4 regions of the Amphritea sp. GJ51-11 genome follow, and region 1 is predicted to be linked to each of the others. Evidence: predicted binding sites of a transcription regulator. Region 1 holds the regulator's gene; each other region holds the start of a gene.
What was found. Region 1 encodes sigma-54, which starts transcription at its own class of promoters, with help from an activator protein. Its sites were predicted from a motif close to TGGCACNNNNNTTGCTNT; they were not measured.
Positions count from the first base shown of each region.

Region 2: AC0L4K_RS14245 (phenol hydroxylase subunit) is a predicted target of sigma-54. The motif match lies at 3,365-3,382, and genes of this name have one in related genera.
Region 3: glnT (type III glutamate--ammonia ligase) is a predicted target of sigma-54. The motif match lies at 4,852-4,869, and genes of this name have one in related genera.
Region 4: AC0L4K_RS20210 (amino acid ABC transporter substrate-binding protein) is a predicted target of sigma-54. The motif match lies at 2,316-2,333, and genes of this name have one in related genera.

Region 1 covers NZ_CM147881.1:610,022-617,762, reverse strand. The annotation lists gene lptB (LPS export ABC transporter ATP-binding protein) at 1-657, shown strand, start outside; gene AC0L4K_RS02665 (RNA polymerase factor sigma-54) at 679-2,190, shown strand; gene hpf (ribosome hibernation promoting factor) at 2,251-2,541, shown strand; gene ptsN (PTS IIA-like nitrogen regulatory protein PtsN) at 2,566-3,009, shown strand; gene rapZ (RNase adapter RapZ) at 3,014-3,871, shown strand; gene AC0L4K_RS02645 (HPr family phosphocarrier protein) at 3,888-4,157, shown strand; gene mgtE (magnesium transporter) at 4,285-5,634, shown strand; gene yjgA (ribosome biogenesis factor YjgA) at 5,658-6,188, shown strand; gene AC0L4K_RS02630 (YhdP family phospholipid transporter) at 6,311-7,741, opposite strand, start outside.
Region 2 covers NZ_CM147881.1:3,181,837-3,189,577, reverse strand. The annotation lists gene AC0L4K_RS14260 (Fe(3+) ABC transporter substrate-binding protein) at 1-394, opposite strand, end outside; gene AC0L4K_RS14255 (16S rRNA (uracil(1498)-N(3))-methyltransferase) at 611-1,324, opposite strand; gene AC0L4K_RS14250 (sigma 54-interacting transcriptional regulator) at 1,380-3,086, opposite strand; gene AC0L4K_RS14245 (phenol hydroxylase subunit) at 3,419-3,718, shown strand; gene AC0L4K_RS14240 (aromatic/alkene monooxygenase hydroxylase subunit beta) at 3,777-4,763, shown strand; gene AC0L4K_RS14235 (MmoB/DmpM family protein) at 4,794-5,063, shown strand; gene AC0L4K_RS14230 (aromatic/alkene/methane monooxygenase hydroxylase/oxygenase subunit alpha) at 5,076-6,578, shown strand; gene AC0L4K_RS14225 (phenol hydroxylase subunit P4) at 6,645-7,007, shown strand; gene AC0L4K_RS14220 (NADH:ubiquinone reductase (Na(+)-transporting) subunit F) at 7,069-7,741, shown strand, end outside.
Region 3 covers NZ_CM147881.1:1,638,597-1,646,337, reverse strand. The annotation lists gene purU (formyltetrahydrofolate deformylase) at 1-333, opposite strand, end outside; gene AC0L4K_RS07155 (FMN-binding glutamate synthase family protein) at 445-1,773, opposite strand; gene AC0L4K_RS07150 (GltB/FmdC/FwdC-like GXGXG domain-containing protein) at 1,796-2,482, opposite strand; gene AC0L4K_RS07145 (class II glutamine amidotransferase) at 2,479-3,396, opposite strand; gene glnT (type III glutamate--ammonia ligase) at 3,437-4,768, opposite strand; gene AC0L4K_RS07135 (helix-turn-helix domain-containing protein) at 5,040-5,636, shown strand; gene AC0L4K_RS07130 (IclR family transcriptional regulator) at 5,805-6,572, opposite strand; gene AC0L4K_RS07125 (CoA-acylating methylmalonate-semialdehyde dehydrogenase) at 6,696-7,741, opposite strand, start outside.
Region 4 covers NZ_CM147881.1:4,464,979-4,472,719, reverse strand. The annotation lists gene AC0L4K_RS20215 (amino acid ABC transporter permease) at 1-1,120, opposite strand, end outside; gene AC0L4K_RS20210 (amino acid ABC transporter substrate-binding protein) at 1,223-2,236, opposite strand; gene AC0L4K_RS20205 (FKBP-type peptidyl-prolyl cis-trans isomerase) at 2,566-3,291, opposite strand; gene AC0L4K_RS20200 (TIGR02444 family protein) at 3,353-3,880, opposite strand; gene AC0L4K_RS20195 (ATP-binding cassette domain-containing protein) at 3,901-5,811, shown strand; gene AC0L4K_RS20190 (HDOD domain-containing protein) at 5,932-7,248, opposite strand; gene ggt (gamma-glutamyltransferase) at 7,617-7,741, shown strand, end outside.

The DNA of each region.
Region 1 (7,741 bases):
ATGAGCGTCGATAGCGGCCAGATCGTTGGTTTATTGGGGCCTAACGGGGCGGGTAAGACAACCTGTTTTTACATGATTGTTGGGCTAGTGGAAGCCGACAAAGGCCGGATCAAAATTGATCAATTGGACTTAACCAAAGAGCCGATGCACGGCCGAGCGCGAAAAGGTATTGGTTACCTGCCACAAGAAGCCTCCATTTTCCGAAAACTCAGCGTCCATGATAACCTGATGGCTATTCTGGAAACCCGTAAAGAGTTGAGCCGGACTGAGCGTAAACAAAAATTAGACGAACTACTGGAAGAGTTTCATATCTCCCATCTAACGAAAAGTTTGGGAATGAGCCTCTCCGGTGGAGAACGGCGACGGGTTGAAATTGCCCGCGCACTGGCAACTGAGCCCACTTTTATCTTGTTAGATGAGCCCTTTGCCGGTGTTGACCCAATTTCAGTCAGTGATATAAAACAAACCGTAAAGCACTTACAAAGTAAGGGGATTGGCGTCTTAATCACCGATCACAATGTTCGCGAAACACTGGATATTTGCGAACAAGCTTACATCGTCAGTGAAGGTTATATTCTTGCAGAAGGATCGCCAGAGGATATTCTTGCCAACCAGCAGGTCAGGGAAGCCTATCTCGGTGAGCAATTCAAGCTGTAACAGGTATATAAGCGACTCTCTATGAAACAAGCGTTACAACTAAAAATGGGTCAGCATCTGACCATGACCCCACAATTACAGCAGGCGATTCGCTTGCTGCAATTATCGACGCTTGATCTGCAACAGGAGATTCAGGAAGCACTAGAATCGAACCCGATGCTAGAAGTAACGGAAGAGGATAGCGCTTCAGATAATGCCGCCGAGCAAGCGAGCTCTGATGCAGAAGTCAGCAATCATGAATCCGTCTCAGCATCGGCCAAAACCACCGAGTCTGAAGAGATTCAAGCCACCGATAGCGACTGGAATGAAGATATTCCCAATGAACTATCGACCGATAGTAATTGGGAAGACACTTATCAGACGGTCTCTAGTTCATCTTCATCATCCCATGATTTCTCCGATATGGAGATGGAGTCGAATGACACTGCGGATGAAACCCTGCAAGATCACCTGAACTGGCAATTAAACCTCACGCCGATGAGTCCCATCGACGAACTGATCGCCACCAATATTATTGACGGCATTAATGTTGACGGTTATCTCAACGTTGAACTCGATTCAATCCTGGAATATTTCCATCAGCAGGATGATGAGCAACTTAACGGCATTGAACTGGATGAAATCGAAGCGGTACTGCGACGCATCCAACAGTTTGATCCACCCGGCGTAGCCGCACGCGATCTAAGCGAGTGCCTAGCCATTCAGCTACAGCAACTACCCAATGACACCGAATATCGCAACGAAGCGCTAAAACTAGTCACTCAATATATCCACTTACTGGGTAATCATGACTACAAACAGCTGATGCGCAAAGCCCGGATGCGAGAGCCACAGTTACTACAGGCGATCAACCTGATCCGCACCCTGAACCCTAAACCCGGCTCAATGATCACTAGCTCGCAATCGGAATATGTTATTCCCGATGTGCTGGTTTACAAAGAAAAAGGTGTCTGGCAGGTAAGCCTGAATCCGGAAGTTGCGCCTAAACTACGCATTAATGATGGCTATGCAGATTTGATCCGACGCGCTGATACCAGCCCTGACAACACCTATCTGAAAAACCATCTACAAGAAGCTCGCTGGTTTATCAAAAGCTTATTAAGCCGGAACGATACCTTAATGAAGGTCACCCGTGAAATTGTACACCGCCAAGAAGGTTTTCTAGAGCATGGCGATGAGGCGATGCGTCCGATGGTGCTGCACGATATCGCTGAGGCGGTCGAAATGCACGAATCGACCATCTCTCGGGTGACCACCCAGAAATATATGCATACCCCAAGGGGTATATTTGAGCTGAAGTATTTTTTCTCCAGCCATGTCACTACAGTGAACGGTGGCACCTGCTCATCGACCGCTATTCGGGCGCTCATCAAGAAATTGGTGGTCGCTGAAAGTCCAACAAAACCCTTAAGCGATAACAAGATTGCCCAACTGCTTGAGGAACAAGGTATCAATGTTGCGCGAAGAACCATTGCAAAATATAGAGAATCGCTTAGCATTCCACCTTCTAATGAACGAAAACGTTTAGTTTAATGACTTTTTTTATCATGGGAACCGGGCGGCAACCCGGTACAATAACACTAGGAGATTACCATGCAGATCAATATTACCGGTCACCACGTAGAATTGACTGATTCCCTGAATGAGTATGTTCAGAATAAATTTGAGAAGCTGGAGCGGCATTTCGATAACATCACCAATGCACAGGTAACTCTAAGCGTTGAGAAGACGCGCCAAAAAGCTGATGGTGAAATTCACGTAGCCGGTGGTCAGCTGTTTGCTTCCGACGAACAAGAAGATATGTACGCCGCCATCGATGGGTTGATCGACAAGCTTGACCGTCAGATCATTAAACACAAAGAAAAGATGAAAACTCACAAGTAACTATTATACGATGCTAATTTCAGAATTATTAGCGCCCTCTGGAGTACTCTGTGCTCTAGAGGGGGTAGTAAAAAACGTATCCTCGAAATTGCCAGCCAACAGATTTCCGATCTGCACCCTGAGCTTGAAACTGAAACGATCTTTGCTGGCCTACTTGGCCGTGAAAGACTCGGCAGTACAGGCATCGGTGAAGGCGTGGCCATTCCCCATTGTCGTCTGGATGAGTGTGAGAAAGCCACTGCGCTACTTATTCAGTTAAAAGAACCGATCGACTTCGATGCCATTGATGGCAGCCCGGTCGACTTACTCTTCGTTCTGGTGGTGCCCTCCGAAGCCTGTGATCAACATCTACAAACGCTGGGTAATCTTGCCGAGCTATTCAGTCAGGCATCCTTCCGTCAGCAACTTAGAAACGCGGGCTCAGCTGAAGAACTCTTCACTGTCGCCACCGGAGCTAGGCAGGTCTAGCCAGATGAAACTAGTTATCATCAGCGGCCGCTCAGGGTCAGGTAAATCAACCGCCCTGCAAGCACTGGAAGATGTTAACTTCTACTGCATCGACAACCTTCCCGCCCCGCTGCTACCTGACTTGGTCAATCAGATTTTATCCGACCCAGACCATCCTAATCAGCTTGCCGTCAGTATCGATGCCCGTAACCAACACAGCAACCTGAAACAGTTTCCCGATATTTATACACAACTGAGGGAAATAGACGCACTAGACTGCGAAATACTCTACCTCGATAGTTCAGAGACAACCCTGCTAAAACGCTACAGTACGACTCGGCGTAAGCACCCCCTGTCCAATGATTCCCAAGGTTTACAGCAGGCGATCAGCTATGAAAAAAAGTTACTCGAACCGGTATCCGATTTAGCCAATATCCGTATTGATACAACCCACCTGTCACTCTATGAACTCAGAGACAGTATTAAACTGCGTATTGCCCAACGACAAGAGCAAGAACTGTCATTACAATTCGAATCGTTCGGTTATAAGCACGGTATCCCGCTGGATGTAGACTTCACCTTCGATGTGCGCTGTTTGCCTAACCCATACTGGCTGCCTCACCTGCGAGGTTATAGCGGCCAAGACAAACCGGTCATAGAATTCCTCGAGCAACAGCTTGAAGTGCAAGAAATGCTCGCTGACATCACCGCTTTTCTAGAAAAGTGGCTGCCACTGTTTGAAAAAAATAATCGCAGTTATATCAGTGTTGGCATAGGCTGTACGGGAGGTCAACACCGCTCTGTTTTTATCAGCGAATGTCTCGCTGGTCATTTCCGAACAACTATGGATAATGTCCAGATACGCCACCGCGAACTGAACTGATTAAAGGTATTAATCAATGCTGGAAACCAAGATCACCATTATCAACAAACTGGGCCTGCACGCCCGGGCGGCGGCAAAGCTGATCAATGTAACCACCTCCTTCTCAGCCGATATCCAGCTCACCAAAGATGGCCGACAGGTGGATGGCAAAAGCATTATGTCGGTCATGATGTTAGCCGCCAGTAAAGGCACTGAGCTGAATATCTCTACCAGCGGTGAAGACGAACAACAGGCGATGGATGCCATTGTTGCACTGATCAACAACCGGTTTGATGAAGAAGAATAACCGCCCTCCCTCTATTCGTTTAAAAACAATACGCTATAATGCCCACAACGATTAATGCTGCAGTTATCGGTGATCACTGACTGACTGCAAGGCAATCTGTCTCTATCTGTCTGACCGGGGTCCGGCCATGAACGCCAATGTAAACGAAAGTGAACTGGATAAGCTGAACACAGCCCTTGAAGAAGGTGCTTTCAGACAGATACGTTACACCCTAAATAAAACACTACGCCCCTCCGAAGTCGCCCATCTAATCGAGAAGTCACCGCCTAAAGAACGGCGCTTACTTTGGAGCATGATCCATAAAGACATCGAAGCGGATGTTTTGCAGGAACTCGGCGATGATGTAAAAGCCGAGATCCTCAGTAAGATGAATACCTCAGAGGTGCTAGCCATCTCTGAATCGCTCGAACCCGACGATCTAGCCGATATGATGCAGCAGCTACCGGAAACGGTCATGCACGAACTGCTGCGCTCGATGGATCATCAAAACCGCGAACGACTGGAAAAAGTACTCTCCTATCCGGAAGATACCGCTGGCGGTTTGATGAACACCGATACCATCACCATCCGGCCCGATATCACGATTGAAGCGGCGCTGCGTTATTTACGACGACACGCTGAACTCCCGGATATGACTGATAGCCTGTTTGTCGTCAGCCGAAAAGACACCTATATCGGCAGCCTCCCTCTGACGCGCATGTTGGTCAGCGACCCATCCAGCACCGTACGAGAGATGATGGTCACCGATAAACCGCCTATCCCGGCGGATATGGAAGATACACTGGTCGCCAAACTATTCGAACAGGAAGATTTGGTCTCTGCACCCGTGGTTGACGAAGACAATCAGCTACTCGGACGTATCACCATCGATGACGTGGTCGATGTTATCCGGGAAGATGCAGACCACTCGCTGATGAGTATGGCGGGTATGGACGAAGATGAAGATACCTTCGCGCCTATTATGAAAACCACCCGCCGCCGTGCCGTGTGGCTAGGTATTAATCTGATTACCGCTTTTCTCGCCTCTGCGGTCATCGGCCTGTTCGAGGAAACCATCGGCAAGGTAGTGGCGCTGGCCGTATTAATGCCAATTGTCGCCAGTATGGGCGGTATTGCCGGTAGCCAGGTCTTAACCCTGATGATTCGTGGCCAAGCACTAGGCCATGTAGAGCGCTCCAATGCGGGCTGGCTGCTGAATCGTGAAATGATCGTAGGTCTATTGAACGGTCTACTCTGGGCCGTGGTCGTTGCGGTCATCGCGATCCTCTGGTTCGAAGACCTAACCATCGGTATCATCATCGCCTGTGCTATTATGATTAACCTATTCGCAGCCGCACTGGCAGGTACTCTATTGCCGATCCTCCTAAAAACTTGGGGTATTGATCCGGCATTAGCTGGCAGTGTGTTACTAACCACGATTACTGATGTAGTCGGATTTTTTGCATTCCTCGGTCTAGCTGCGTTTTTTTATAGCTAGAACGGCCTACACAAGAGAGTTTTATGAGTCAAAATGACGATTTCCGCCCCGATGACGAACTTGAGTTCGATGAAGAGTGGGTGTCAAAATCCCAGCGTAAGCGGGAGATGGAACACCTACAAGAGCTGGGTGCCAAACTGCCTGAACTGAACAAAGAACAACTAGCCAAAGTACCTATGAGTGATACTTTGCGGGTGGCAATAGAGGAGGCACAGCGCCTTCAGCCACGCTCTGAGGCCACTCGACGCCAATTGCAGTACATCGGCCGACTGATGCGCGGCGAAGATGCCGACGAAATACAAACAGCAGTAGATCAGTTCGATGCCGGCAAGCAAGCCCATTTACAGATCTTTCATAAGTTGGAACGCTGGCGCGATCGATTAATACTGGGTGATAACACCGATCTGCAAGCTTATTTAACCGAAGATGCCGGGGCTGATATTCAGCATCTGCGCCAGCTATTGCGCAACGCCAAAAAAGAAGCCAGCCTTGGCAAGCCTCCAGTCGCAGCGAAAAAGCTATTTAAATACCTGCGCGAACGAGCTGACGTATAAGTTGTCACCGCTCAGCGAGGCTTTCGATCGAGGTCACTCACAAGCGAGGCCTCGATCACGGCGGGCAATAACGCAGTAAGGCTTTACTTAAGAGCGTTACTTCAGATCTTGAGTTAAAGTCTTTATTTAAGACCATCCTGTTTCTGTTTCGCATCAGGCCTCAGGAGCAATTCCACTTTCGGGTCGCTCCAGTCCCCTTCCATCGTATAGGTGACGGTGGCAATCTCCTTTTTCACCTCATCACCAATCAACTTATCCAACAGAAAGGCTAATCCAGCAATCTGCGGCGCACCTAATAACACGGCAGCTAACGGAATATTATCGGTCACCGGCAAGGTTACCGCCATCTGCTGATTCACGGTCTCATTAACCAGATCAATATCACCACTACTCGCCATATCAACCGAAGGGCCGCGCATAACGAAAGGCGTATTTGTCGAAGCAACACCATCCACTATCCGATAATCCCCCTGCATACGATCAAAACTAACCCCTTTAGCGAATAGATCCGCAAAATTAAGCTTGAGTCGCCGCCCTAGCGCATTCATATTAAGAATACCAAACACTCGCAAAAGGCCCGTGCCACTCCCCGCTTCAATCAACCGACCATTACGAACATCGAAGGTTAGCGCCCCATCAGCACTGGCTAAAGCATACTCCCAAGGTGCGCCTGGCCATTGTAACTGCATATTAGCGGTCACCTTTTCCGTTTGCAGCACCTTTTCATAGCCAACATTCTCTAAAGTGCGGCTCAGATCTTTTGCTTCAACCTTCAGAGTTAATGCGCTCTGACTAACCTCTCCCGGACGCCAGATAATATCACCACGGGCATTAAAGTCGGGTAGTTGAGCAATGATATCCTCGATATACATGCTCTGCTCGCGGTTACGTACTTTAAAATGCCACTGTCCCCAGTGCTTACCCTTAACCCTGAGATCGCCAATCTCAACATCAAGATCCGGCACATCACCAGGCTGCAAACGGCCCGGCATAGATGGCTGGTCATCCGGCATCAACGCGGGCGGTTGATCACTATCCGCTGGTAACAGACCATCAAGATTAAGGCTGGCAAATAGGAGTTGCGGCGCAATAGCACTGTCATCAGGAAGGTTCACCTGCAGATTAAGATCAGCACCCGATACCCCAACATCCCAGCCATCGCGACGTCGTTCAAGCAAGATACGTGCGTTACTCATCTGCAGGTAGTCATAGCTTAGCGCGGCAACCTCAATATCCGCCTGCACGGGCATTACTGGCTGTTCAGAACCCTTGCCGTCCTTCGCGTTAATTGCCGCATCACCGAAGATACCCGCCCGTTCAAGCATACCAATTAACTGCTCATAATTTAGCTGTTTAAGCTGACCACTCACTTTCAAGCCTGCAAAGGCACTCGGGCGCGCGTCTGCGGCCCCCAGTACCAGATTAGCCCGACTCAACTGATCACCCTCAAGCTGCAGCCAAGCACTCAACTCATCTCCCGCGCGAATATTCACGGTTTGTGGCGATTCAAAGTCAGTGTGTAACAGTAAAGGCAACGCCTTACCTACGGGCTT
Region 2 (7,741 bases), 2.1 Mb from region 1:
AAGCGTAGATCAAGCGGGTGCGGCTGGTTAAACCAAACCAGTGGGCATCAGGATCACGATAATGAGCTGGGATATTTTCTTCTAACACATCACTGTGGACCGCTTGGGTTAGACCCTTAGCGACAACATCGTAAAGCGGACCAATATCTGATGTCAGTACGATATCTGCAGGTGAGTTTTTGCCTTCATGCTCTAAGCGCTCGATCAGGCCTTTTTTCGCAAATACCACATTGGTTTTGATACCGGTCTCTTCAGTAAAGGCATCGAGCATCGGTTGAATTAAAAACTGCTGGCGGTAAGAGTAGATGTTCACTTCATCAGCGGCAGACACATGAGTGGCGGCTAGAGTGAGAGGTAGAGTAAGAAACGCCAGTTTTTTCAAATTATTACGCATTATAGGGATACCTGATCTATGAGACCGCATGCAGCTACCGGGTAACGGCGAATGCGTTACGCTCGAGAGCGTCGAGTCATTGTGTATTGCTAATGGGAACTATTCTTATTTATAGCGGGGTTAATGTCAATGGTAATGCGTATGATTCTCAATTAAATTGACCGAAATCAGTTTGACGGCTATTAATTAAGTTCTAAATCTCTGCTGTAGAGGGTTTCATACCGGGAATAGTTTGGCTAGTAACACTGGCACGGCGTTTTCGACCCTGAGGATACGGGGGCCGATATGAATAGCTGCAAACCCGACATCCTGCAGTTTTTCCACTTCATAGGGGATAAACCCCCCTTCAGGGCCGACGGCAAGGGTTGTTTTAACCGACTCTGCGGGCGGACAAATCGCGGCGTTATAAGGGTGGGCGACCAGTGCGCGGCTGTGCTGAACGATTACCGGTAACTCATCTTCGACAAAGGGTTTAAAGCGTTTGCGTAGGTGAACTTCAGGCATTTGGGTGTCGCCTGCTTGCTCTAGGCCAAGCAGTAACTGTTCTGTTAGGGATTGTGTCTGCAACAGAGGGGTCGACCAGTAACTCTTATCAACCTTATATGAGTTGATCAGGTAGATCTGCTTGACCCCCATACTGGTAACGGTTTGCAGGGTGCGCTTAAGCATTTTCGGCCGAGGCAGTGCTAGCAGTAGAGTCAGGGGGAGCGGCGCGGGTGGTTGCTGAGTCAGCTTAACCTGCAATGTGATGCTTTGCTCCGTCAGACTGAGGACAATGCCTTGGCCAATTTCGCCATTGAGCAAACCCACTTTAAGCGACTGCGCTGGCACCGGTTGGTGAAACTGTTTGATGTGGTGAAAACGTCGATCGCTGATGACGACGGTATCAACGGCGGTAAAATCACTTTCAAAAAGCAGAATCAGGTTCATGGTGTCCCAGCGTAGCATCAATTTAGGCTCGCCATTCTAAAGCAGCTTTTTTAACTTAGCTATCTTGTCGTTTGCGCAGTCGATATGCCAGCGCTGGACGGGTTAAGCCTAGCTTACGGGCTGCCTTTGACACATTGCCGTTGGCCTGAGCCATTGCTTCGTCTATTAGTTGTTGCTCTAATTCTTCTAGACTGAAGTTGTCGACGAGCAGTTGCTCAGCCGTTTGTGGGTCAGGCTGCTGATCCGATTGTGGCGAGTCTTCTTTATGTAATGAAACCCGGCCATTAATGATGTTGAGTGGGTGGGAGGGCTCAGATAACGAGGGGAATAAGCTTTCAAAACCAATGACATGATTACTTTCCGCCAGAATGACACCCCGTTCAATCATATTTTCTAGCTCGCGGATATTACCCGGCCATTTATATTGGGTGAGCCCCTGAAGGGCTTTGTCTGAAACGCCGGTAATTTTTTTGTTATACAGAGCGCAGTATTTTTTAAGAAAGTGCTCGATCAGTAGGGGGATGTCCTCCGTTCGATCGCGCAGTGGCGGAATATGTATTGGGTAGACATTGAGGCGATAGAAGAGGTCGGCTCGAAAGCGCCCTTCCTGTACCGCTAACTCTAGATCTTCATTAGCGGCAGCCACCACTCTGACATCAATGCGGCGGGTGTGGGTATCTCCCACTCGCTCAAATTCTGACTCTTGTAATACCCGTAATAGGGAGGCCTGCGCTCGAGGCGATAGTTCGATTACTTCATCGAGAAAAATGGTGCCTCGATGAGCCCGTTCAAACTTTCCCTCTCTGGATTGGCTTGCACCGGTATAGGCGCCTTTTTCAACGCCAAATAATTCAGCTTCGATTAGATCGGGTGGAATACAGGCGCAATTGACCGCAATAAAGGGTTGGCTGGCTCGATCACTTGAGCCGTGTAGGCTACGAGCGACAATCTCTTTTCCCACCCCTGTTTCTCCTTGAAGTAACACACTCACTTTGCTTTTTGAAGCCTTCTTGATTAGGTGGCAGACATTCTTAAATGCTGCAGAGTGTCCTACGCTGTTAAACAGTATATCTTCTTCGCTTTCTGAGCTGCGAACCTGATTTTTCAGGGTGCTTACCTCATCCTGCAGCGCTAGCAACTGCTCGATAATGGGATCGGGTAATAGGTATTTTTGCACCTCATCAGCATCGTCCCACTCCTCTGCGGGTCGGCCCTCAATATGGCAGTGATGGGCACCGGTGGCTGCACATTGGGTTTCTTTGATAACAATTTGGCGGCCCATATAGAAACTTGAAAAGCCACTGGCATAGCCGATGAGTGTCCAACAAACAGGAACATCAGAGTTGCCGAAATTGGAAAGGTGGGTTTCCACCTCATAAGAGTTGAACCAGTCAAACTCTGCATGGAAATGGCCGCTATCGGAGTCGAAATCTAGCGAATTAGGTTTTACTTTTACCATGCCTTTAATGGCATGAAGCTGCGGGCCAACCATAAAGGCCTCTTCAGCGCTCATATCCGGGCGGACTTTTTTGGCCAGCTCCGCATCTCGCCAGCCGGTATGGTAACCAAAACGCATTAGGAACCCTTTAGCGCGCTCAACCCCCATTGTTTGGATTAATTCATTACGCAGTAGGCCCATGACGGATGAGTGAATAAGCAGCATACGTTGCTCATCGAGCCAGATCTTACCCTCTTCAGTTTCAAAGCGAATCTGTTTGAGCAGGTCTTGCGGGTTTGGAAGTACAAGGCTTTGTTCGGTCATATTTTTTGCACATGGTCATTATAGTTATTTTTAGATAGCCGGTGGCCACTCTTTTATTGTGGCGCTATTTCTAAAAAAACAACACCCTAAATTTTCGGTGTGCGTTGTTCTTCGCTAGCGGCGGAGAAAAATTTAACTTTTTCATTAACTTTTAACCATTTGGTTGGTTTGAACAAGTGGGAAATGGGCGCGTCAACAATCTACTGTATTTGATGGGAATAGATAAATAATTCAATTATTTCAAGGGATTGCGGTTTTTTTTGTTGTTTTTTTCTGTCTGGCATAGCGCTTGCTCTATCTGTTTTGAGTAATTTAAGTTTCAAGGAGCACAGATGGTGACAACACAACGAGACGATCAGGGGGGCAACGATTGTTTAGATAGCCACACTGGGGAAAAGCTAATCCGCTATGTTCGGGTGCGAAGCCCGGAGCATGCACGCTTTGTGGAGTTTGATTTTGCTATCGGTGATCCCGCGTTATTTGTTGAGTTGATTATGCCTCAAAAGGTATTTGATCAGTTCTGTCAGACCAATAACGTGGTCTTTATGACCCAAGCGCAGCAGGACGCTGTCGATATTGAGATGAAGAAGTGGCGCTACGGTGAAGCGACATTGATGGCTCGTAACCGCTGATACTTATGCGGATGTTTTGAAAATAACAATAATGATCCAAAGAATGGGATAAAAACCAATGACCATTGAGATTAAAACTGCAATGCTGGAGCCCGTGCGCCATACCTTTGCGCATATCGAACGTCGTTTTGGCGACAAACCAGCAACCCGCTATCAAGAAGCCACCTATGACGTGGCGTCCGAACGTAACTTTCACTATAAGCCATTGTGGCAGCCCGAATATGAGTTGAATGATGTCACACGTACCGCGATTGTGATGCAGGATTGGTATGCCTTTAAAGACCCTCGCCAATTTTATTACGGCTCTTATGTTCAAGCCCGCGCCAAACAGCAAGAAGTGGCGGAGAGTAATTACAGTTTCTTTGAAAAACGTGATCTGGCTCGTCTTATCCCTGAAGCGATTCAGCAGAAGGTTATCCGCTTGTTAGTGCCTCTTCGTCATGTCGAGCAGGCGGCGAATTTGAACAATATGTATGGCAACTCCTTCGCCAGTGGAACCGCTATCTCTCAAGCGCTGCTATTTAACGGTATGGATCGTCTGGGGAATGCACAGTACCTGTCTCGTATCGGTCTAATTCTGGATGGTAACTCTGGTGATGCGCTGGTGGAGGCTAAAGGCTTCTGGATGAGTGATGCCGTGTGGCAGGGCATGCGCGCTTATTGTGAGGCGAATATCTGCGTCAAAGATTGGTTTGAGTCGTTTGTCGCCCAAGATGTGGTCCTCGATGGCTTGATCTATGAGCTTGTCTATCTGCAGTTTGATCAATGGCTAGCGGATAACGGCGGACAGGATTTCAGCATGTTGACCGAATTTATTCAAAATTGGAATAAAGAGACGAACCGCTGGGTGGATGCGGTGGTGAAGATTGCCGCCGCGGAATCGACCGCTAATCAGCAGCACTTAGAACTCTGGATTACCGCTTGGAAAGAGAAAGCGCTTAAGGCATTGCAACCGTTGGCACAAGAGATGATCGATGATCAGGCGCTCAATGTGGCAGAAGGCGCGCTGCTTAAACGCTTAAATAAAGCGGGTTTGTTCCAATAAACCGCCTATAAAAATAACAAGGTTAATACCATGTCAAAAGTATATATCGTGCTGCAGGACAATGATGAGTCCCGCTATATTGTCGAAGCCATAGAAGAAAGTAATCCCGATGCCACCATTATCCATCAACCAGCCATGATTCGTATTGAGCGGGAGGCGCGGTTGGTGATTGAACGTGAAGTGGTAGAAGAAAAAATGGGTCGGGATTGGGATGTGCAAGAGCTACACCTCAATCTAATCACTTTAGGCGGCAACGTCGATGAAGATGATGATCAGTTCGCGCTCGAGTGGAAACAGTAAGGGGGAAACATTATGGCTGCTAAAAAACTAACTATAAAAGATAAGTATCGCTTACTAACCCGTGACCTTGATTGGGAGTTTTCCTACGAAGACCGACAAGAGGCGTTTCCCTATGAGGCGTTTGAAGGAATAAAAATTACTGATTGGGATAAGTGGGAAGATCCGTTCCGCTTAACAATGGATGCGTACTGGAAATATCAGGCTGAGAAAGAAAAGAAACTCTATGCCATTCTGGACGCCTTCTCACAGAATAATGGTCACCTCAATGTCACAGATGCCCGTTATGTCAACGCAATTAAACTGTTCCTGACCGGTATTTCGCCGCAGGAATATCAGGCATCCGAGGGTTTTGCCCACGTGGGACGTCAATTAAGTGGTGTGGGTGCCAGAGTTGCTTGTCAGATGCAGGCACTGGATGAGTTACGTCATGTGCAGACCCAGATTCATGCGATGAGCCACTACAATAAATATTTTGATGGTTTCCAAGAATTCAGCCATATGCAGGATCGGGTATGGTATCTGTCGGTACCTCGATCGTTCTTTCATGATGCGCGTTCGGGTGGGCCGTTTGAGTTTATGTTGGCGATCGGCTTTTCCTTTGAATATGTGTTAACCAATTTACTATTTGTGCCCTTTATGTCGGGTGCTGCCCATAACGGTGATATGGCGACGGTAACGTTTGGCTTTTCGGCTCAATCGGATGAGGCTCGGCATATGACGCTGGGGTTGGAAGTGATTAAATTCCTGCTGGAACAGCATGAAGATAATCTGCCGATTGTGCAAAAGTGGCTGGATAAGTGGTTTTGGCGTGGCACTCGTTTGTTAAGCCTAGTGGCGATGATGATGGACTATATGTTGCCTAATAAGGTGATGTCGTGGAAGGAAGCCTGGGAGGTGTATTTTGAAGACGCCGGTGGCGCGCTGTTTAAGGATCTGGCCCGCTATGGCATTCGGATGCCGAAATATGCCGATGTGATTGAAAAAGAGAAACATCATGTTTCGCATCAGACGTGGTGGACATTCTATAGCTACGGCCATGCCGCTGGTTTCCATACTTGGATTCCATCGGATGAGGAACTCGATTGGTTGTCAGAGCAGTACCCCGACACCTTTGATAAATACTACCGCCCGCTGTGGGAGATGGCGAAAGAGAAGGAAGCTAAGGGCGAACGTTTTTATACCTCAGGATTACCACAGCTTTGTCAGGTGTGTCAGATCCCTATGTTATTTACCGATATGGAGAATCCAAACCAAAACTCGATGCGTGAGACGGTCTACGAGGGAGAACGCTATCATTTCTGCTCTGATGGTTGTTGTGACATCTTTAACGATGAGCCGGAAAAATATGTGCAGGCATGGTTACCCGTACATCAGATTTTTCAAGGCAACTGTGGCGGCCCAGATGTTGGCGATATTCTGAAGGATTATTACAAGATGAATGTCGGCCACGACAATATGGATATAAAAGGTTCGCCGGATGAGGTGCGTTGGAATAAATGGAAAGGCGTCGCGTAAGCCTCCAATAATAACAATAACAACGGATATGGCACGGCCATATCCGTAGCAGAAGAGGATATAACAATGCCAATTTTTTCATTGAATCCTGGTTATACAGGTGAAACACGAGACCGGGTTGAGAACTTTCATGGCAATCAGCTGGTTTATTTGTCGTGGGATGAACATCGGATGTTTTGTTCGGCCAAAACGTGTTTGCTGTCGCCGACTATGACATTTGGTGAACTGATCGAGAGCACTCTGCCCGAGGCGTTTGGACAGCATCCCGAATTCAGTCAGATCAACTGGAACAGCGTTGAGTGGTTGCTCGATGGCGAGTCGTTTAAACCGCAGTTAGAGGTCAGTCTTGAGGCGCAGGGCGTGGGGCATAAATCGTTGATACGTTTTAAGACCCCTGAACTGTTGGGTTATAAAAACGCCGGTGTTTAAATGCCGCCAGATTAAGGTAGGGCCGACGTTATTTGTCGTGGTCCTATAGCAAGGTGAAATTATGAGTTATGAAATAACCGTTGAACCAACCGGTGATGTCATTGAAGTTGAAGAGGGGCAGACGATTCTGGATGCCGCCTTGCGGCAAGGTGTCTGGTTGCCTTTTGCTTGTGGTCATGGCACCTGTGCAACCTGCAAGGTGCAGGTGTTGGAAGGGGAAAGCGATCTTGGTAATGCTTCGCCGTTTGCGCTGATGGATATGGAACGGGAAGAGGGTAAAGTCCTCGTTTGTTGCTGTATGCCTGAATCCGATATGGTGATTGAGGCGGATATTGACGTGGATGATGACTTCGCTGGTCATCCAGTGTTGGATTTTGTCGCGACGGTGATCGATATTAGGGATCTATCTCCGACGATTAAAGGGATCTTTTTTGAACTAGATAAACCGATGGCGTTTCAGGCGGGCCAGTATATTAATGTGAATATTCCTGGAGTGGAGGGGAGTCGAGCATTTTCGATTGCTAATAAACCCTCTGATGCCACTTGCTTAGAGTTGCATGTGCGGCGGGTGCCGGATGGTGTAGGCACGGCGTATCTCCATGAGCAATTGACGGTGGGGGATACGTTGGATGTGAGTGGACCCTATGGCCAGTTTTTTGTGCGTAAATCCGATCAACAAGGGGTGATCTTTATTGCCGGTGGTTCAGGGCTTTCTAGTCCGCAATCAATGATTC
Region 3 (7,741 bases), 1.0 Mb from region 1:
ATACAACAGATCATCAAGACAGTGATCAAACTTACTGACCATAATCAGAGTTTTCATCGGCGCTTTAACCGACACCATCTCCCAAGTCATGCCGAAGCTCTCGGCCACTTCGGGAAACTCCTGCTGCAAATCACTGATCAAATAGCCGCCACTCTCAACATGAAAACGGGCCCGCATAAAAAAGTTGCCACTGCCTTCATCATCAAACTGTGCCAGTTCACTGATATAACAGCCACGTTCCGCCAGAAAGGTGGTGACTTTAGCAACAATGCCACTTCCGGCGACACAGCTGGCTTTTAATACAATCTCATTATCTGCTTCGTGTTTACTCATGATGGCGACTCCATAGTCTCCGTTTACTTTATTCAGGTTACTGGCTGCCGATCACGGGATACGCTCGCACCCCGTGAGGCCTCCACTCGTATTTAGTGAGTTATTTCGACCTTAGAACCCCTTACCAGGAATCCAGCTAGTACCGGCTAACGGCACATTGGCCATCGCCGCAGATTCAACGGTCAGCGCCACCAAATCTTCAGGCTCTAGGTTGCGCAGGTCGTTCTTGCCACAGGCACGGGCCAGCGTCTGAGCTTCCAGCGTTAATACGTTGAGGTAGTTCGCCAAACGACGACCGGCATCGACAGGGTCTAAGCGCTTCATCAACTCAGGATCTTGCGTCGAGATACCGGCAGGGTCTTTACCCTCGTGATAATCATCATAAAAACCGGCAGCCGAGCCGATCTTATTAAACTCTTCTTCATACATCGGGTGGTTACAACCCAGCGCAACCAGAGCAGCCGTACCAATGGCTACCGCATCAGCACCAAGAGCCATACACTTAGCGACATCCGCACCGTTACGGATACCACCGGAAACAATCAACTGAACCTTGCGGTGCATACCCATCTCTTGCAGAGCACGGACCGCTTGTGGAATGGCCGCCAGCGTTGGAATACCGACATGCTCGATAAACACTTCTTGAGTTGCTGCCGTTCCCCCTTGCATACCATCGACCACGATCACATCAGCGCCCGCTTTAACCGCTAACTTCACGTCATAGTAAGTACGGGTAGCGCCCACTTTGATGTAAATCGGCACCTGCCAATCGGTAATTTCACGCAGCTCCTGAATTTTAATTGCCAAGTCATCAGGCCCGGTCCAGTCGGGGTGACGACAAGCCGAACGCTGATCCACGCCCATCGGTAAGGTACGCATCTTAGCCACTCGATCGGTAATCTTCTGACCTAACAACATACCGCCGCCGCCAGGTTTAGCGCCCTGACCGAGTACCACTTCAATGGCATCGGCTTTACGCAGATCATCTGGGTTCATACCGTAACGGGATGGCAAATACTGATAGACCAACTTGGTAGATTGGCCACGTTCTTCCGGTGTCATACCACCATCACCAGTGGTGGTCGAAGTCCCCATCAAGGATGCACCACGACCCAACGCTTCTTTAGCATTCGCCGACAGCGCACCAAAACTCATACCGGCAATCGTGACTGGAATATCCAGCACGATCGGTTTTTTGGCATAACGTGTTCCCAGCGTTACCGAGGTATTACATTTTTCACGGTAACCCTCCAATGGGTAACGGGACATACTCGCGCCTAGGAACAACAGATCATCAAAATGGGGCAGCTTGCGCTTAGCACCAAAACCACGGATGTCATAGATACCGGTTTCAGCAGCACGGCGGATTTCGGTCATCGTATTACGGTCAAACGTTGCAGACTCGCGCAGACCTGGTTTTACTTTAATATCTTCACTCATCGTTTTATCCTCGAAATCGGCCTTAGTAAGCAGAGGTGTTATCTACTTTAAAGTTGTACAACTGGCGGGCTGTGCCATAACGTTTAAATGCAGTCGGGTCTTCATCAACACCGGCGCGATTCAGCAGCTCCGTTAGCTCTTCGATATGTTCGTCACGCATCTCTTTGGCGATACAGTCAGCCCCTAGAGATTTCACTTCGCCTTTTATATAGATATGGGTTTCATACAGAGAATCACCTAAGGCATCACCCGCATCACCGCAGACTACCAATGAACCCGCCTGCCCCATGAAGCAACTCATGTGACCAACGCTACCCTTAACCACAATATCCACGCCTTTCATCGAGATACCACAACGCGCGCCCGCATCCCCCTCGATTACCAGCAAACCACCATGAGCGGTCGCACCGGCGGCTTGAGAGGCATTGCCTTTAACCCGCACAGAGCCTGACATCATGTTTTCCGCCACACCCTGACCGGCATTACCGTGAATAGTGATGTGGGCTTTTTTATTCATACCGGCACAGAAATAACCGGTAGGACCTTTAATATCGACGGAGATATTCTGATCGAGGCCGCAAGCGATGTTGTGCTGACCTTTCGGCTCTAACACTTCCCATTCCCGCTCGGTGCATTCAATAGTCTGATCATGCAGCGCCTGATTCAGGTCGCGAACAGTGCATTCAGTTAAATTAATTGTTTTCATCATTTCACTCCTGTTTCGCTGCTGCGTTCCCAGACATAGATAGTCGCTGGCTCGGGTTCCCAAATCTTGGCGTTTTCAATACCCGGTAAGGTGGTTAATGCTTGGTATTCAGAGGCCATCGCCACATAATCATCGGTTTCTGCCATTACCGCCGGTTTGCAGGCAATAGGATCACGCATCACAGCAAAACCGTCCCGAGTCCCCACGGTAAAGGTGAAAAAGCCATCCAGATCTTTCAAAGAATTGGTCAGAGCTTCGTTTAGCGTGTCGCCCTGCTGTAGACGCCAGGTGAGATAGCCAGCTGCGACTTCAGAATCGTTTTCGGTCTCGAACACAATGCCTTCACGTTGCAGTTCTTGACGCAAACGGTTGTGGTTTGACAGTGAACCGTTGTGTACCAAGCAAAGGTCCATACCGGTTGAGAACGGATGGCTACCTTCCATGGTGACGGCAGACTCGGTCGCCATGCGGGTATGACCGATGATGTGGCTGCCCTTCATCCCTTTCAGGTTGAAGGTTTTAGCGATATTTTCTGGCAGGCCAACCTCTTTCAGGATTTCAATTGATTGACCAGCACTCAAAATCAGAACATCCGGTGCATTTTCAGTAATAAAGGCTTCGGCGATACCGTCACTAGTATTAATTTTAAAGATGGCGACCTTGCTATTATTAAACCACTCAACACCGACATTCAGTTCCGTTTTCAGCTTGCCGGCCAAACCAGCCCAGTCATAATCTTCATTCGCATGACGCAACGTTAACTTGATGCTGCCTTCAGGCACTTCATCACCGTAGATTGCAAAACCGGCACTGTCAGGGCCACGATCTGTCATCGCAATCAACATAGGTTCGAACAACTCACCTAGTTGACTTTCCAAAGCCTTGTTCTTCAAATAAAGGCCAACAATTCCACACATAGTTATGTCCTCTTAAATCGACAATGTAAGCTTTCTAGGCTTAGAAGAATTCCGCGTAACGTTTGATTTCCCAGTCAGAAACATGCCGGCTGTAATCAATCCATTCTTCGCGTTTTGTTTTAATAAATTCAGCAACAACCTCGTTGCCTATCCGCTCCGCCAGCACCGTATCCGCCTCAAGTTCGTTGATCGCTTCATTCAGGCTCTGGGGTAAAATTTCGATACCTTTATCCAGACGTTCCTGTTCAGTCATGGTGTACAGGTTGATGTTCTCAGGAGTGCCGGGATCAAGTTCGCGTTCAATACCATCTAAGCCTGCGGCGATAATGGCGGCATGTACCAAGTAAGGATTACAACCAGAATCCGGCAGACGGAACTCAAGGCGACCATAAGGCACACGAATCATCGCTGTACGGTTGTTATCACCGTAAGCGATATAAGCAGGCGCCCAAGTCGCACCGGATGCAGAACCACCCACGACTAGACGTTTATAGGAGTTCACAGTCGGCGCAGCAAAGGCACACAATGCTTTAGCGTGATGCAGCAGGCCGGCGGTGAAGTGATACGCCATTTTAGATAAGCCCATGCCATTCACATCGCTATCATCACCGAACAGGTTACGTCCCTCTTCATCGGTAATCGACAGGTGGAAATGCATACCGTTGCCGGTGCGGTCGGATGCAGGCTTTGGCATAAAGGAGCAGACCATGCCCATATCATTGGCAATTTCACCGGCGGCCATACGGACAAAGGTGAAGCGATCGGCAGACTGCAATGCATCACCGTAGGTGTAATTGATCTCAAACTGACCGTTAGCATCTTCGTGATCGATCTGATAAACATCGAAATCGACGGCTTGTAGCGACTCAACCAGTGTTTCTAAAAATGCCCGTGAACGGGACAGGCCTTTATAGTCATAGCAAGGCTTATCCAATACATCGGTTTCATCAACGGTGACCAAACCACCGTTACTATCGCGTTCAAACAGATAAAACTCAGGCTCAAGCCCGGTATTCAAGGTCCAGCCTTTATCATCGAGTAGTTTTAACTGACGCTTCAGCACCACCCGGCTATCGTAAGGATGAGGTTCACCATTCACATAACCTTCACAGACAAGACGAGCATAGCCAGGCTGCCAAGGCACCGTCGACAGGGTGCTAAGATCACCGCGTGCCATAAAGTCAGGACCGTGTGGCTCCATACCCATACCGCTCACCGCGAAGCCCGCAAATCCAGCGCCCTTCTCAACCACATCCATCAAACAGTTTGCCGGCACCGATTTTGTCTTTGCCACCCCGTGGATATCAACAAACTGAGCCAACACATATTTAATGTCGTTATCCGCAATAAACTTCTCTGAATCCTGTGGCATGGTAGCCCTCCGTTTGATGCTGAGTTCTGCTCCGAGAGAGCAGATCCATATTTTCTTAACAGTAATTATTTATGATTATTAAGAAAGCAACGCCTGTGCCAGAAAAGTTCTTTTTAGGAATATTATTTTCCTCATAGGATAACTTATTGATTTTAAAGAAACTAGTAAAAAAAATTTCTTTGTGGGAATATATAAGCCATCAACATTCGCTACAGGCCGCATGGACAGGCGCACAACGCTGGTTCACGACGCCCCAAATAAGGGCAGATAAATGACAGAAAACAAAGGACAGAAGTTCGAGCTCGATCACTACATCGGCATGAAGGTCAAAAAAGCTCGCCTTGATGAGGGACTTAAAATTACCGATGTGGCACGGATATCCGGTATCAGCCAAGGCATGGTCAGTAAGATTGAAAACGCCCAGGTGTCCACCAGCCTAGAAACTCTCAGCCGTCTCTGCTCCACCTTAGGGTTACCCATTTCCAAGCTGTTTAACGATTTCGATCGCCCAGAAGGCGGTGCACAGTTCACCAAAGCGAATACCGGCTTGGAAGTGGTACGAAGAGGTACTGAGAAGGGTCACACCTATCAGTTGCTAACCTATCAACGTGGCGGTAAAAAATCCTTTGAGCCATTTCTAGTGACCATGGATGATCTATCCGAGGTGTTCCCCACCTTTTCACACCCCGGTGAAGAGTTTCTTCATTTACTCAGTGGCAAGATCGTCTATCGCCACGGTAATCATCTGTATGAGATGGAGCCCGGCGATAGCCTTACCTTTGATGCGGAGATTCCCCACGGCCCGGAAACCCTGTTAGAAGTGCCAATTAAGCTGCTATCTATTATTCACTATGAAGATAAGTCGTAGCACCGCTAAGGGTTAAACGCGATAGGTGCCTAAAACGACAACCGCCATCGATCAATCATCGATGGCGTTTTTTGAGGGGGTGTATATAGCGCTGATGGGTACCGCTATGAAGATCGCTTAATCAAATAAATACTGACAGGCCAAATAACGCCGTTGCTTTCTGATCGCTCAATTGTCGCCGATCAAATCACCTAACTCGTTTGCCGCATCACGCAGCAATGTTTCATATTGCAGTAACTCATCAAGGCTCTTTCGAAGTATTGGAGCGTGGGTAAACAAACAGGCAAACAAACGCCCCTTCTTGTCCTTAATCGGTACCGCCAAGGCCACCATGCCGTCGACAAACTCTTCGTTATCGATGCCACGCTCGAATTTAGCGGTTTCGGCCAACTCGGCTTCCAGTTGCAAAGGGTCGATCTGAGTATTACGAGCACGCTTTTCTAACGGTAGTTTTTTCAGAATACGCTGACGCTTATCTGCCGCTAAAGAGCTGAGATAAAGCTTACCACTGGCGGTGCACCAAATAGGGGTACGGCTACCGATCGGCAAGTTTATCTGTAACGGCCAGTTAGTTTGAATCCGGTCGTAGTAGATCATATCAATGCCATCGGGAATCGAAATACCGCAGGTTTCGCCTATTTGATCAGCTAAATCTTTAAGGATCGCTTTGCGCGGTGCTTTAAAACGGCTGGAATATAGAATACCTAACGCCATACTATGTAAACGGTCGGCGGGCAATAACTGTCCTCGCATATTGGTTTGTAAGAAACCACCCGCTTCTAATTGCTGTAGGAAACGATGCACACTCGGCTTAGGAATATCGAGTTGAAAAGCTAAATCCGCTGGACTCAATGGCCTCTCGGCGCAAGATACCGCTTCAATAATATCCAGAACACGAGCAATGGATGATCCTTTCTCCCGGCGCTGAGTCGTCATCGTTAATCCTCTTTTGTAAATGAAGTTACATTATAAGGGAATAAAACGGGCTGCGCCTCTACCGACAGTAGCGACGCAACCAAAAAGCCAACGCAATGGCAACGCTGGCAGTGCAAACTCAGATCATGTTGGCATAGAAAACAGCACGCCCTCACGAACACCAGCAGAAGGCCAACGCTGGGTTATGGTTTTACGCTTGGTATAGAAACGCACCGCATCTGGGCCGTAAGCATGCAGATCACCAAACAGGGAACGCTTCCAACCACCAAAGCTGTGATAAGCCACGGGAACCGGTAGAGGTACATTGATACCCACCATACCGACCTGAATGTTATCCGAGAAATAACGCGCCGCTTCACCATCTCGGGTAAAGATACAGGTGCCGTTACCATATTCATGGTCGTTAATCAGCTGCATCGCCTCATCCATGCTATTAACGCGCACCACTTGTAACACCGGCCCGAAAATCTCTTCCTTGTAACTTTGCATCTGCGGTGTCACACCATCAATCAATGTAGCGCCAACAAAGAAGCCCTGCTCATAGCCGGCCACCTGTGGATCGCGCCCATCGACAACAATTGATGCACCATCCTGTTCAGCGCTATCGATATAACCGGTGACTTTTTGCTGATGTTGACGGGTAATAACCGGTCCGAAATCGTTATCACTGTTACTGAAGGCGCCCACTTTCAACGACTGCATCGCCTCACGCATCCGGCTGATCAAAGCATCTGCAGCGGCATCACCCACGGCAACTGCCACCGATAACGCCATACAACGCTCACCGGATGAGCCAAAAGCAGCCCCAAGTAGCTGGTTAACGGCGTTATCCATATCCGCATCCGGCATGATAATCGCGTGGTTTTTAGCCCCGCCCAGTGCTTGACAACGCTTACCGTTGGCATTCGCGGTGCTATAGATATACTCAGCAATGGGCGTTGAACCCACAAAGCTGACCGCCTTAACCTGTGGAGCCTGTAGCAATGTATCAACGGCCACTTTATCGCCGTTAACCACGTTCATCACGCCATCTGGCAAGCCGGCCTCTTTTAACAGCTGGGCAATATACAGCGTTGATGATGGGTCCCGCTCAGAAGGTTTTAAGACAAAGGTGTTGCCGCAGGCAATCGCCATAGGGAACATCCATAATGGCACCATCGCCGGAAAGT
Region 4 (7,741 bases), 820 kb from region 1:
CCTGCCCCGTTTGATTCAATGTGGTGCCCGCAAACACGTTAACCAGGTCGGGATAACCAATCGCGGTAGCCAAAGAGGAGTTTTTAGTTAGATTCAAATACTGACTGGTCAACGGTGGTATAACCACTCGCAACGCCTGTGGAATAACGATTAACCGCAGGGTTTTCGCTTTAGACATACCCAACGCTGTCGCCGCTTCAGTCTGCCCGTGAGACACCGCCAGAATACCTGCTCGCACAGTTTCAGCAATGAACGCCGCAGTATAAATACTCAGTGCAAACCAAAGCGCTATCAACTCAGGAATAACAGTGATGCCGCCTTTGAAGTTAAAGCCTTTCAGTTCTGGATGGTCGAGCCCTAACGGCATGCCACTCAACAGGAACAACACCAGCGGTACACCAACGATTAAGCCTAGGCAGGTCCACAGCACAGGAAACTGTTGTCCGGTTAACTCTTGACGCTTCTTCGACCAACGGGAGATAAACCAGCTACCCACGATGGCAGCTAAGAAACCAATCATCACCAAACCAAAGCCATCTTCGGCAATCGGTGCGGGCACGATCAGACCACGGTTATTAAGGAAAGAGCCAAAGAACTCCATACTCTGACGAGGATGAGGCAGAGTTCGTAGCACCGCGTAATACCAGAAGAATATTTGTAGCAGCAACGGTATGTTACGGAAAGTTTCGATATAGATAGCAGATGCTTTAGAGATCAACCAGTTATCGGATAGTCTTGCCACACCTAATAGAAAACCAAGAATCGTCGCAGCAATAATACCCATCGCGGCAATCAAAATGGTATTCAACAAACCGACCAGAAAGGTCATGCCATAACTGGATGCTTCGGTGTAATCGACGAGGCTCATGGCAATACCAAAGCCAGCCTCACGTGTAAGAAAATCAAAGCCAGTGGTGATACCGCGCTGTTCAAGGTTGGTCAGGGTATTATCAATGATGGAATAGAAAACAAATCCCAGTGCCGATAACAATATCACCTGGAATAGTAACGACCGTTTTTTGGGGTCGTTCCAGAATTTTGGTTTGTCCAGCGGAGGAGCTTTTGGCTTGGCTGAACCGCCTTCAGGGTTGTGACCCGAATTCGAAATGTCTGAGGACATTGTTAACTCCAGAAATCAGTACAGATCTTTCTGTCCCAGGCAATACGCCTAAGGACAGAAACAAAAACGGCCAACCCTTAGGCCAGCCGTTGATCAGTATGTTTAACGCATTGGTGGAGCGTACTGCAGTCCCCCTTGGTTCCACAACGCGTTTAAGCCGCGATCCAGACCCAGTGGAGAATCTTTACCTACGTTACGCTCGTAAGCTTCACCGTAGTTACCAACCTGCTTAACGATCTGGTATGCCCAGTCATCCGCGAGGTCTAGACCTTTACCTTTAGGTCCGTCGATACCAATCAAACGCTTCACGTTTGGATCAGTGCTTTCAGCCTTCATCTTATCAATATTAGCCGAGGTCAAACCAAGCTCTTCAGCGTTCAGCATCGCATTGTGAGTCCACTTAACGATGTTAAACCACGTGTCATCACCCTGGCGTACAACCGGGCCAAGTGGCTCTTTAGAGATAACCTCTGGCAGCGCACCAACGCTTGACGGATCTTGCATACGGGTACGCAGGCCTGCCGCTTGTGACAAGTCAGTGGTGAATGAATCACAACGGCCACTATCAAATGCCTGAGCCGCCTGATCATTAGTATCGAATACGACTGGCGTATAAGAGATACCCTGTGCACGGAAGTAATCCGCCATATTCAGCTCGGTTGTTGTACCGGACTGAACACAGACCGTTGCACCATCAAGATCTTTAACACTCGACAGTCCAAGCTCTTTCTTCACAAGAAAGCCCTGACCATCGTAGTAGTTAACGCCCGCAAAGTTGATACCCAGTTGCGTATCACGCGTTTGAGTCCAGGTAGTCACACGAGACAAAACATCAATCTCACCAGACACCAGCGCGGTAAAGCGCTCTTTTGCGTTTAATGGAATAAATTTCACTTTGGTTGCATCGCCCAACACTGCAGCAGCGACGGCGCGACATAAATCAACGTCTAGGCCTTTCCAATTACCTTTATCATCTGGCACTGAGAAGCCTGGTACACCACTCGTTACGCCACACTGAACAGCACCGCGCTCTTTTACAGTTTCTAAAGTACCGGCCATAGCCGTACCTGTCATAGTAACCATCAGGACGGCAGCAGAGATCAGGGTTTTCTTCATTGGGTGCTTCCTCTTTTTTGTAACAAATAAGTGAATAATAAAAGTAGCAACGCATTAGCAACAGTGCCATACGCTTTACATAGCAAAGAGTGTTCCACTTTTTTATTCTTGTGATCCAATTGTTTAACGATAAGTGTAGCCACAATTTCTAATCTGTACAGAAACCGTTACTCCTCGTTAAGTCGCCCCTTAATAATGTTGAAATAAAACTACAAAATAACTGTCAAAAACGCTCGCAGTTAATAACAAATTCAATCAGCGGGGTATTTTACGCACCAAAAAAACCACCCAGGTGGGTGGTTTGAAGATTTTTGACCAACTTTAGGGCTTTATTCTGCTGGGTTAATTTCTAGCAGCTCAACCTCAAATACCAATGTTTCATTGGGGCCAATTGCATCACCCATACCACCGGGACCATAAGCCAGCTCAGCAGGAAGAACTAAGCGGGCTTTACCGCCAGTTTTCATCAACTGCAGACCTTCTGTCCAACCAGGAATAACGCCATTCAGAGGAAACGAAACCGGCTCGCCACGGCTATATGAACTATCAAAATCAGTACCGCTGATTAACGATCCACGATAATGAACTTTGACCGTATCTTCTGCTTTAGGACTCTCACCTTCACCGGCAGTCAGCTCTTCATATTGAAGTCCAGATTCGGTTGTTACAACACCCTCTTTTTTACCGTTTTCAGCGAGGTACTCTTGACCTTTTTTCAGGTTATCCTCGGAAATTTTAGCAAACTCAGCTTGCTGTTCAGCCATTTTAGCCTGTTGGAAGGCCATCATTGTCGCTTCAACTTCTTCTGGTTTCAACAGTGGCTCATCACCGGAATAGACAGTTTCAACAGCCCGACGCAAGGCATCAACATCCAGTTCTTCGACATCTGCTTTAAGGCGCTCACCCAGCATCAGACCTAAGCTATAACCCAACTTCTGCTGATCTGTTTCCAGCGTGTAAGGCTTTTCTGTCTGTGCTACGGCCTTCTCTTCATCAGGGCCACAACCTACCAATACGATACTTGCTACGGCCACGGCCACCAGCGTCTTCTTCATTGTCATTCCTTAAATTCAGGGGTCAGTTATGTGCTGTTAGTAAGCCATTAAACTGAAAAGTTCAGCTAATTACTACCGCACTTGTGGCTTTATCGCCTAAATGTGCTAAAAGAGCCTGCAAATCCTCGTCGTTATCAGACTCAGCCGCGGCACTTTTAGTAACGCTAGTTGCCGCAACACATAGATTACAATAACTCAATTTTTTCCAAGCATCTTCGCCAGAAGCCAGATCCGCTTCGGGGCACCGCTCTCTGAGTTCATAGAGCAGTCCAATTTCTACCTTTTCTGCCGCTAATTCTGCTTGTTTCAGTGCCTCATAACAGCAATACTCCTCCCCGGACTGTTTTGTCTCACGTAACGTAAAACGCAGCTGCCGCAGAGGCTCAAGCATCGTTTTACGCCACTGACAAACCTTTTGATCGGAAAGATCGGCAGGTAAATACCGACCCTCGTGAGCCAACCATAACCCAAAAAGTAGATAATTAACGCTCAGTTGATAGCGGTTTTGTAGCGTCAAACAAAGCGCCGCCACATCAGGCACAGAATAGATCTGCACTGCATAGTTCCAAAACACATTATTATCTGACATCTGTGATAAAATCCGCCGCCATGATTCAGTTAAACCAGCTTAGCTTACAACGTGGACCCTTGCGCCTGCTAGACAGAGCGCAATTAACGATCCACGCCAACCAGAAAGTGGGCATTGTCGGCGCCAATGGCGTCGGTAAATCCTCACTATTTAAACTTATTCTTGGCCAGCTACAACCCGACGAAGGGGATCTACAGCTACCGGGGAATCTCACCATCGCCCATATGGCGCAGGAAGTTGCCGATAGCGAACATCGCGCGATCGACTATGTGCTCGATGGTGATCATCGCTTGCGGGCGGTACAGCAAGGGCTGGCCGACGCAGAGGAATCCGGCAACCACCACCGTATAGGCGAATTACATGCGCAGTTGGATGCCATCGACGGCTATAGTGCCGAAGCCCGCGCCCACCAGCTATTAAACGGTCTGAGTTTCTCCACCGCCGATGCCCAGCGGCCCGTGAATACCTTTTCCGGCGGCTGGCGGATTCGACTCAACCTCGCGCAAGCGCTGATGAGCCACTCCGATATTCTCCTACTTGATGAGCCCACCAACCACCTCGACCTTGATGCGACGATCTGGTTGGAACAATGGTTACGTAATTATCAGGGTACGTTACTGCTGATCTCCCATGACCGAGATTTCCTCGATGCGGTCAGCACCCATATCGTGCACATGGCTCAGCAGAAAACAGAACTGTATAAAGGTGGTTACAGCGACTTTGAAAAACGTCGCGCCGAACGGCTTGCCCAGCAACAATCTCAGTTTGAAAAGCAACAGGTGCGCATCGCTGAGATTGAGAGCTTTGTTAATCGCTTTAAAGCCAAAGCCACTAAAGCCAAACAGGCCCAAAGCCGAGTTAAAGAATTAGAACGCATGGAGCTGATTGCCCCAGCCCATGTCGACAGCCCATTCAGTTTTACCTTTCAATCATCGGATAAAATATCCTTCCCGTTGATGAGCCTTAACAATGCTCAGCTCGGTTACAGCCAAGCGATTTTGAAGGATGTAAAGCTGACCCTGTCGCCCGGCGACCGTATTGGCCTACTCGGGCCGAATGGCGCAGGTAAATCGACACTGATCAAAACCCTGACCCAAGACCTCCCCCTAATTGATGGCATCTATCATGCGGGTGAGCATCTAAAAATCGGCTATTTCGCCCAGCACCAGCTCGAAGCCTTAGATCTGGAAGCCTCGCCGGCACTGCATATTCAGCGTATTTCGCCGAAAGCCAGTGACCAAGAGATTCGTAATTATTTAGGTAGCTTTGACTTTAACGGTGACCGCGCCCTAGAACCAGTAAAACGCTTCTCCGGCGGCGAAAAAGCGCGGGTAGCCCTGGCCCTCATCGCTTGGCAGCGGCCCAACCTGCTACTGCTCGATGAGCCAACCAACCACCTAGACTTAGAAGTCCGTCATGCCCTCACGTTGGCGCTGCAAAACTTCGATGGTGCCTTGATTCTCGTCTCCCACGATCGTCACTTGCTGCGTAATACCGTGGATCAGTTCTGGCTGGTTGCTAATGGTCGAGTATCACCTTTCGATGGGGATATGGATGATTATCAACAATGGCTAGCGGCGCAACGTCGGACCCAAAACCAAGCGGTCGAAGAGCCAAAAGAGAACCGTTCACTTAGCGCTGCGGAAAAGAAAGAGCAAAAACGACTTGAGGCGGAAAGACGCAATGCACTTCGGCCACTGCGCAAAGCCATTGATAAGCTTGAAGCGACGCTCGATAAGGTGACTCAGGAACTACAGCTGATAGAAACTTCACTAGCAGATGTCAGCTTGTATGAAGAAGGCAATAAAGAGCAGCTCAAACGCCAGTTGCAATTACAGGCCGAGCTGCAACAGAAGGCTGATGCCATTGAGTCGGAGTGGATGGAAAAACTCGAGGAACTGGAACAGTTAGAAAGCGAAACCACTCTCTAACAGCCAACAATAGTGACAAGTGACCCACTTAATACGCACGATTATGGCGACGTATTAAGTGGATTTATCTGCGGACTTATCTATAAAGATAGCCTAGACCACCTAAATCAAACCTTCGCGCTAGTGGCCATGCGCAATCGTATGCACTAACGCGTCCAGCTCATCTCTATTCTCGATTATCCGCGTAATAGCCTCATCCACCTGAGCCTGACTCAACTCAAGCTGCTGCAACAAGCTATCCGCAATCTCTTCGATAGGGCCGTCAGCCAAACCGTGACGACGCAGACTCCGATTGACGATATAGATCAGCTTTGCTTCATCACTGGCAACCCCGTCATAACCTAAATCATTGTGATGACGCACGGCGTCAACCACAACCTCAGGTAAGCCCCAGTTATCCAGCAACCAAGCACCTATCTGCTCTCGAGTCACATTCATAACCTGCTTCTCGACATATTCCAACGCCATATGGGGATTCGCCTCGATATAACGAGACAGCAATGAAAAATGCGGTGGAAATAGATGCGCCAAGACCAAATAACCAAAGTTTTGTAACAAACCGGCGAGATAGACCAAGCCGATCCTAGGCCGATGCTGGGCGGGAATTTTTTTGCACACCAACTCGGCTGCAGCGGCAACATACACCGATTGCCGCCAATAAGGGATACCATCTCGAGGTGTATCATCAGGCACCGACAGCGTTTTCCCCATCGCCACCCCTAACGCCAAATTCACCACAAGATCAAAACCCAGCACCCGGATTACTGCATCATCCACCGAATGAATATCACCCGGCGCTGCATAATAGGGAGACGCAGCCCAACTCATCACCTGAGCGGCGAGACTGGCATCGTTACGAATGAGTGGCACAAGATCATCGATACCCGCGGAAGGGTCTGAGCGTAGTTCAACTAAACGCTTCATCGACGCAGGCAATGGCGGTAACCCGAGGGTATCCTCGAGCCGCTGCTGAATACGCAAGGTGGTAAAGCGCTCAACCGCACGGGTGATCACCTGCTCATCATTACCACTAGGCTGATGCGTTTCGATCGTATGAGGGCTTAGCCCCAACGCACAATGGGACAGATGATCCTTAAACCAGTCTTTGTGCGCTTCAAAAGCCAATCCCGTATACGCTTCAACCACGTTAAAACGTTCGTAATCAACCAGTGATCGGTCGATAAATACCGGCAAGCGAAACAGTTTCTCTTGGCCGACCTCAACCTTCAAAGCCGCCTGACTAAAAAATTTAGTGGCATCCGAGCCCCTCACCGGTTGCAGATGCCGGCCCGAATGTTTCCAGATGCTAACCAGATTTAACAGCATATTCGCCGGCAACAAGACCAGCGCTTTGCCTTCATGGTCATTCAGCAACACCATTCTGATGGTTTTAGCATCATCATCCGCGCTAGAAATAGATTTTACCGCTATGGACAAGGTGAATCTCCAGGTTCCTAGTGAGTCTTTACCGGGATGCTATCGGCCTCAACAGCCTCATCTTTAACAGATGTTACTATAAGGCTGTTGGTTCTTAGCCAACATGGCACCGTTACTCATGCCGAGTCATCCCTGAAATACCCTGTTAATGTCGGTTGTGCTAGCCGTGAATAGCGTTCTAAACACGGATACTGCGACGACAGTGGCCGATCGATTATCAGCGGATTTTATGGCCACTAACGAACTCACCGTCTACATCAATTTAGCTCAATCAAGCTGTATTATTCAAATCTCACGTTAAAAATCTGCTTTAATATCATTTCACACCCTACCCGACTATCAGCGACAGGCGCTGCAGGACTATAGTTATGCGTACATCATCTCTCTCGGTCATCTTCGCAACCCTTGCCCTCTTTTCATCCTTAACCTACGCCATCAATGAGGATCTAGCACCGGAATCCGCTACCGGTACGCTAAACCAGAAACCCATCTT